3 regions of the Streptomyces sp. NPDC050636 genome follow, and region 1 is predicted to be linked to each of the others. Evidence: riboswitches for the same ligand, from Rfam matches in the RefSeq annotation. Region 1 holds a riboswitch; each other region holds the start of a gene.

Region 1 (2,261 bases):
ATCAGCAGGACGAAGCAGGGCACGCCGATCACGGCGGTGAGCGCGCCCACCGGGAGTTCCACGGGTGCCAGCAGTACGCGGGACAGCAGATCGACCCACACCAGCAGCACCGCGCCCAGCAGCGGCGCGACGGCCAGCACCCGGCGGTGGTCGGCGCCGACCAGCATCCGCGTCACATGCGGCACCATCAGGCCCACGAAGCCGATCGCGCCGCTGACGGCGACCACCGCGCCGGTGACCGCCGCGGCGACGACGAACAGTTCACGGCGCAGCCGCTCCCCGTCGACCCCGAGGGCGGCGGCCGTCTCGTCGCCCATGGCCAGTGCGTTCAGCCGGCCCGCGGAGAGCAGCAGATATGCCAGCGCGGCGGCCACCGCGGCCGCGGCTATCGGCACCGAGCCCCAGCCGGCCCCGCTCAGGCTGCCCAGCAGCCACATCATCGCGGAGCGGGCGGCCTCGCCGCGGTCGGCGGTGAACACCATGAGGGTGGTGATGGCGGAGAAGCCGTAGTACATGGCCGAGCCGGTGAGGACCAGGCGCAGCGGGGTGAGCCCGTGGACGGTGCGGGCCGCCGCGTACACCAGCACCATCGCGATCAGCGCGGAGACGAACGCGGACACCGACAGTGCCCAGACGCCGAGCGTGCCGAGCGCCCCGAAGAGGAGCACGGCGTTGGCGCCGACGGCGGCGCCGGAGGAGATGCCGAGGACGAAGGGGTCGGCGAGGGCGTTACGGACCATGGCCTGTACGGCCACGCCGATGGCGGAGAGCCCGGCGCCCACGACGGCGGCCAGCACGGCCCGTGGGAAGCGCAGCTCCCACACGATGGTGTAGGCGGGGACCTCGTCGGGCGCGATGGTGCCGCCGGTCAGCCCGGCGCCGAGATAGCGCAGCACCTGCGGCCAGCTCACCCCGGCGGCGCCGAGGCCGACCCCGCAGAGCAGGGAGCCGAGGAGGGCGAGGGAGAGCGCGGCCGCCAAGGGGGCGGTACGGGCGGGGGGTGCCAAGAGGAGCCTTCGGCTCGGGCCGCGTCCATGCGGAAAGGAGCGGCGGCCCGGAGCGCCCCCAGCTGACGCTGAGCGGGGGTCCCCCCAGCGCCGGCCGGGGGAGTGCCCCCAGGCAACGGCGGTGTCCCATCGCAGTCCACGGCGAGTTGTCAGGATCAGGCGCCGCCGCGGGTGATCGGGCTTGCGGAAGGGGCTTCCGCTCAACCGTTGCGGGTCAGCGCCGGACTCTCACCGGACTTCCCCCGCGGGGCGCGTAACGCTGGGTCGTACTGGGTGCTGCTGTGCTGCTGTGCTGCTGTGCCGGTCAGCCCTTGTAGGGCGTGCCGTCCGGGTTGAAGAAGGAGACGCCGTCCGGCATGTCGTCGGGCAGGCTCTCCGCCCACTGCTTCAGATCGGCGACCTTCTTCAGTTGCGCCGACATGTACGGGCGCAGCGGCACGTCGGGGGTGGCCTTCTCGCCGACCCACATCAGGTCGCCGTTGACATAGCCGTAGAGCCGCTTGCCGCCGCTGTACGGGCCGGAGGCCGCGGTGCGCGCGACGGCGTCGGTGGCCAGGTCGATCTGCGGCTTCCGGTCGGCGAGCTCGCCGTACCAGACCTCGACCACGCCCTGGTCGCGGATCATCACGATCTCGACCCTGCGGTCCGCGTCGATCCGCCAGTAGCCGCTCTCGGTCTCCAGCGGGCGGACCTTCTTGCCCTCGCTGTCGAGCACCCAGCTGTGCGAGGTGTATTCGAGGAAGTCACGGCCGTCGTGGGTGAAGGTGACCTCCTGCCCGAAGTTGCACTTCTCGGTGCCAGGGAAGTCGGCGACGCCCGCGCCCTCCCAGTTGCCGAGGAGGAAGGCGAGCGGCACGAGGGCCGGGTTCAGGTCGGACGGGATCTCGATCATGAGCTCAGGCGATCTTTAGGGGGCGAAAGGAGGGGTGCGCGACGCGCTCGTACGGAGGACGGGCAGGTCAGCGCTGGCCCTGGTACAGCTTCTTCCAGGTCAGACCGGCGAAAGCGACCACGCCGACGCCGACGAGGACGAGCAGGGTGGTGAAGACTGCCTCAAGCACGAGCGCGCTCCTTGGACGGAGTGAGGTTACGGACCGCCTGCGAGTCTAGTCGGCGACCGTGGCAGCGGCGCTGTGAGGTCCGCCGCCAAGCTCTTAAGGAGCAGGGGTACCCCCATCCTGCTGCACCTCTAGGCCCTGACCTATCGGACAGACCCTAGTCTGGCCGCATGGCGAAGAAGAAGCTCGTGATCAA
Region 2 (2,261 bases), on a different contig from region 1:
GCCCGCCTCCGCGGCGGCCAGGAACGTCTCGGCGGTGGCGAGCGCCGCGCGCGGTACGTCCGGGTCGGCGATCCGCACCGCCGCCGGATCGTCGCCGATGTACAGCAGCGCCCCACCTCCGGAGGCGCCCCCCGGCGCACCGTCGCTCGCCCCTTCTGCGACCAAGGTCACATCCCCGCCGAGCGCCGCCACATCGCCCCGCCCGTCGTCCAGGACGAACAGAAATCGGCCGGAGAGGGCGGTCGCGGACGTGCTCGCGCAGAGCAGGGCGTCCAGCTGCCGGGCCCACAACTGCACGTCAGAGTGGGTGTGATGGTCCAGGCAGGCCAGCGGGGAGGCCAGGATGTTGCGGATGCGTTCATGGCGCGCGGAGGGCAGCAGGCCGGCGGCGCGCAGAAGATCCGCCAGCTCCTGGCCGCAGCCGTCCGGGAGGCCGCGGAGCTCCGCGTTGCCGCGCGAGGTGAGGGAGAGCTGGCCGTCGCCGAGCCGCTCCGCGGCGTCGGCCAGCGCAGTTGCCTGATGTGCCGTCAAATAACCGGCGGGTAGCCGCACTCGCGAGAGCCGGCCGTCGGCGGCGGAGTGCAGCCGCAGCGCTCCCGGGCAGGCGTCACCGCGGTCCCGTACGGGCGGTTCGGCCCCATGGGGGCTGAGCTCGGGGGATGGCGGCATGGCGGCGAGCATACCGACGTCGGGGAACGGCGGATCCGGGCTCCGGGCGGACGGAGATCCGGCCTTGCGCTCCCCCGGCGCGGGGTCTGGAGGTGCGCCCTCCCCCGCACCGCCCCCAGCCCTTACTATGCAGGTCGGTGGGTCAGCTGGCCCGCCGGACGCCAGCGACGGCGCTGGGCCTTGTGCCCAAGGGAGGAAGCCCGGTGAGAATCCGGCGCGGTCCCGCCACTGTGAACCCGGCCACCACCGGGTGAGCCAGGAACTCCCGTCGTCCACACGACCACCCGGGGCGCGGACACCCCGAGGAAGGCCTGCGCTCGCATGCTCCTGCTGCTGTCGACCTCCGACACCGACCTGCTCAGCGCCCGCGCTGCCACCGGTCCCGTGCCGTACCGGCTCGCCAACCCCGCCCGCCTCGAAGTCGATGAGCTGCCCGCGCTGCTGGACGGTGTCGATCTCGTCGTCGTACGCCTCCTCGGCGGCATCCGCGCCTGGCAGGAAGGCCTCGACCTGCTGCTCGCCGAGGACCAGCACCGGCCGGTGATCGTTCTCACGGGAGAACAGGCCCCCGACGCCCAGCTCATGGAGGCGTCCACGGTCCCGGTCGGCCTCGCGGCCGAGGCGCACGCCTACCTCGCGCACGGCGGTCCCGCCAACCTCGAACAGCTCGCCCGCTTCCTGTCCGACACCGTGCTGCTGACCGGCCACGGCTTCGAGCCGCCGGCGCCCGCCCCCACCTGGGGACAGCTGGACCACACCCCGCTGCCCGGCGTCACCGCCGACGCCCCGCTCATCGCCGTGCTCTACTACCGCGCCCACCACATGAGCGGCAACACCGGCTTCGTACGGGCCCTGTGCGAGCAGATCGAGCGCGCGGGCGGCCGTGCCCTCCCGCTCTTCGTCGCCTCGCTGCGCGCCCCCGAACCGGAGCTGATCGACGCGCTGCGGCCGGCCGACGCCATCGTCACCACCGTCCTGGCCGCCGGCGGCACCAAGCCCGCGGAGGCGTCGGCCGGCGGCGACGATGAGTCCTGGGACGCCGGCGCGCTCGCCGCCCTGGACGTGCCGATCCTCCAGGCGCTGTGCCTGACCGGTTCGCGTGCCGCCTGGGAGGAGAACGACGAGGGCCTGTCCCCGCTGGACGCCGCCTCGCAGATCGCGGTCCCGGAGTTCGACGGCCGCCTGATCACCGTGCCGTTCTCCTTCAAGGAGGTCGACGAGGACGGTCTGCCGGTGTACGTCGCCGACCCCGAGCGCGCCGCCCGGGTCGCCGGTATCGCCGTACGCCACGCCCGGCTGCGCCATATCCCGGCCGCCGACAAGCGCCTGGCGCTGGTCCTCTCCGCATACCCCACCAAGCACTCCCGTATCGGCAACGCGGTCGGCCTGGACACCCCGGCGAGCGCCGTGGCGCTGCTGCGCCGCCTCCGCGCCGATGGCTACGACTTCGGTGACGAGTCCGCGGAGCCGGTGCCCGGTCTGGCCTCCGGCGACGGCGACGAGCTGATCTACGCCCTCATCGAGGCCGGCGGCCACGACCAGGAGTGGCTCACCGAGGAGCAGCTCGCCCGCAACCCGGTCCGTATCCCGGC
Region 3 (2,261 bases), on a different contig from region 1:
AAGTCGGCATCGGGGTCGTCGGAACGGCCGATGCGCAGCTGCCCGATGCGCTCCTTCAGGCGTTCCACCAGGGCGTCGGCGGTGGTCTCGCCGACAGGGACGGCCACGGAGATCGCCATGCAACGCTCCCCCGCCGAGCCGTATCCCGCGCCGATCAGGGCGTCGACGGCCTGGTCGAGGTCGGCGTCCGGCATCACGATCATGTGGTTCTTGGCTCCGCCGAAGCACTGGGCTCGCTTGCCGTGCGCGGCGGCGGTGGCGTAGATGTGTGCGGCGATCGGCGTCGAGCCGACGAAGCCGAGCGCGCCGACCCGCGGGTCCGACAGCAGAGTGTCGACCGCTTCCTTGCCCCCGTTGACGACGTTGAGGACGCCTGGCGGAAGCCCCGCCTCCAGGAACAGCTCGGCGAGCCTGAGCGGTACCGAGGGGTCGCGCTCGGAGGGTTTGAGGATGAAGGAGTTGCCGCAGGCGAGGGCGGGGGCGGCCTTCCACAGGGGGATCATCGCGGGGAAGTTGAACGGGGTGATGCCGGCGGTGACACCGATGGGCCCGCGCAGGGAGTGGACGTCGATGCCGGTGCCGGCGTTGTCGGTGAACTCGCCCTTGAGCAGATGCGGGATGCCCGCGGCGAACTCGACGACCTCCAGGCCGCGTTGGAGGTCTCCGTGGGCGTCGGCGACGGTCTTGCCGTGCTCCGACGACAGCAGCCGGGCCAGCGACTCCCGTTCCCCTTCCACGAGTTGCAGGAACTTCAGCAGCACGCGGGCGCGGCGCTGCGGATTCCACTCGCCCCACTCGCACTGGGCCGAGGCGGCGTCGGCGATCGCCGCCTCGGTCTCACCGCGGTCGGCGAGCGGGACGCGGGCCTGCACCTCGCCGGTGTTGGGGTCGTACACATCGCCGTAGATCCCCGAGGTTCCCGGGGTGTGTTTGCCGCCGATGAAATGTGCCAGTTCACGGACCATGAAAGCCTGCTCTCGTCAGGTGAGATCCGGGGATGGCGCGCCGGCCCGGCACGGACACCGGGTGGCGTGCGTGCGGGGCGGCGCGAGAAGCGCAGGGGCTGGGTGGCCGTCAGTCGTCGGCGGTCGGTACCCGTCGGATTCGCCGGCCAGGGGCGTGGGTGCACACCGGTGCCATGCGTGTCTGCTCCATCCTCGTGGACAACACGGAACGTCCCGCGGCCGGTATCCTGACTCCCGGATCAGTACACGCTCCCCGGCCTTCCCGACGGACTTCTCCGTCAGTGGCCGGTCTCTTTCGGGGAGCGCATTCCCCGGTCACAGTGGCGGGACCGCGCCGGAATCACACCGGCTTCCCTGCACCGCGGGCCTTGTCCCCCGAACATATAGTTGGACGTCCTAGTAAGTCCACCCCGCCGCGTCCGCGCAGCAGAACATCGCCGCTCCGCACCTTCGCAAGGTTGGCAAAGACGGGCGGGAAGATACACAAAACTTGGCACACTTCCCCGCTTGATGGCACTCAGTGCCGGTGCCAAAGTCTGAGTACGGCCCGCCGGAACCGGCGACCGAAGCGGAACACCGGGCACGATTCACGCCCTGATGTCGGAGAACCCGGCCGTTCCGGACGGAAGTCCGCGCAACATTGCTCACCCTTGATCGCGCAGGGACCTCCGGCGGGCCGCATCCGAATACGGCACTCAGTGCCACATTCGCAACTTTGACGAGATACAGGCAGACCCGGGAGACGGTCATGGCACAGGCAAGCACGACGACGGCCGCAGAGCTGGCGCAGCGGTGGGCTACCGACCCGCGCTGGAAGGGTATCGAGCGCACCTACACGGCCGAGGACGTGGTGCGGCTGTCGGGCAGCGTCCGTGAGGAGCACACGCTCGCCCGGCGCGGCGCCGAGCGGCTGTGGCGGCAACTGCACGAGCAGGACTACATCCACGCGCTCGGTGCGCTGACCGGCGGTCAGGCGGTGCAGCAGGTCAAGGCCGGTCTCCAGGCCATCTACCTGTCCGGCTGGCAGGTCGCCGCGGACGCCAACCAGGCCGGCCACACCTACCCCGACCAGAGCCTGTACCCCGCCAACTCCGTGCCGCAGGTGGTCCGCCGGATCAACAACGCGTTGCTGCGCGCCGACCAGATCGCCACCGCCGAGGGCAACGGTGACACCACGGACTGGCTCGCGCCGATCGTGGCCGACGCCGAGGCCGGGTTCGGCGGGCCCCTCAACGCCTTCGAGCTGACCAAGGCGATGATCGCGGCCGGCGCGGCCGGTATCCACTACGAGGACCA

Evidence for each region. Region 1 has a riboswitch for cobalamin ahead of AB0I10_RS14525 (iron ABC transporter permease). Riboswitches for the same ligand answer to the same signal wherever they lie in the genome.
Region 2: linked by a shared signal. The riboswitch ahead of cobN (cobaltochelatase subunit CobN) and the one ahead of AB0I10_RS14525 (iron ABC transporter permease) in region 1 are both predicted to bind cobalamin.
Region 3: linked by a shared signal. The riboswitch ahead of AB0I10_RS26310 (CoA-acylating methylmalonate-semialdehyde dehydrogenase) and the one ahead of AB0I10_RS14525 (iron ABC transporter permease) in region 1 are both predicted to bind cobalamin.

What each region holds. Positions count from the first base shown of each region.
Region 1 covers NZ_JBFAIP010000014.1:43,568-45,828, forward strand. Annotated here, with positions in the region: gene AB0I10_RS14525 (iron ABC transporter permease) at 1-1,007, opposite strand, end outside; cobalamin riboswitch at 1,156-1,284, opposite strand; gene AB0I10_RS14530 (FABP family protein) at 1,312-1,899, opposite strand; gene AB0I10_RS14535 (DsrE family protein) at 2,236-2,261, shown strand, end outside.
Region 2 covers NZ_JBFAIP010000057.1:23,308-25,568, reverse strand. Annotated here, with positions in the region: gene cobG (precorrin-3B synthase) at 1-669, opposite strand, end outside; cobalamin riboswitch at 820-955, shown strand; gene cobN (cobaltochelatase subunit CobN) at 991-2,261, shown strand, end outside.
Region 3 covers NZ_JBFAIP010000044.1:25,494-27,754, forward strand. Annotated here, with positions in the region: gene AB0I10_RS26310 (CoA-acylating methylmalonate-semialdehyde dehydrogenase) at 1-965, opposite strand, end outside; cobalamin riboswitch at 1,165-1,351, opposite strand; gene aceA (isocitrate lyase) at 1,714-2,261, shown strand, end outside.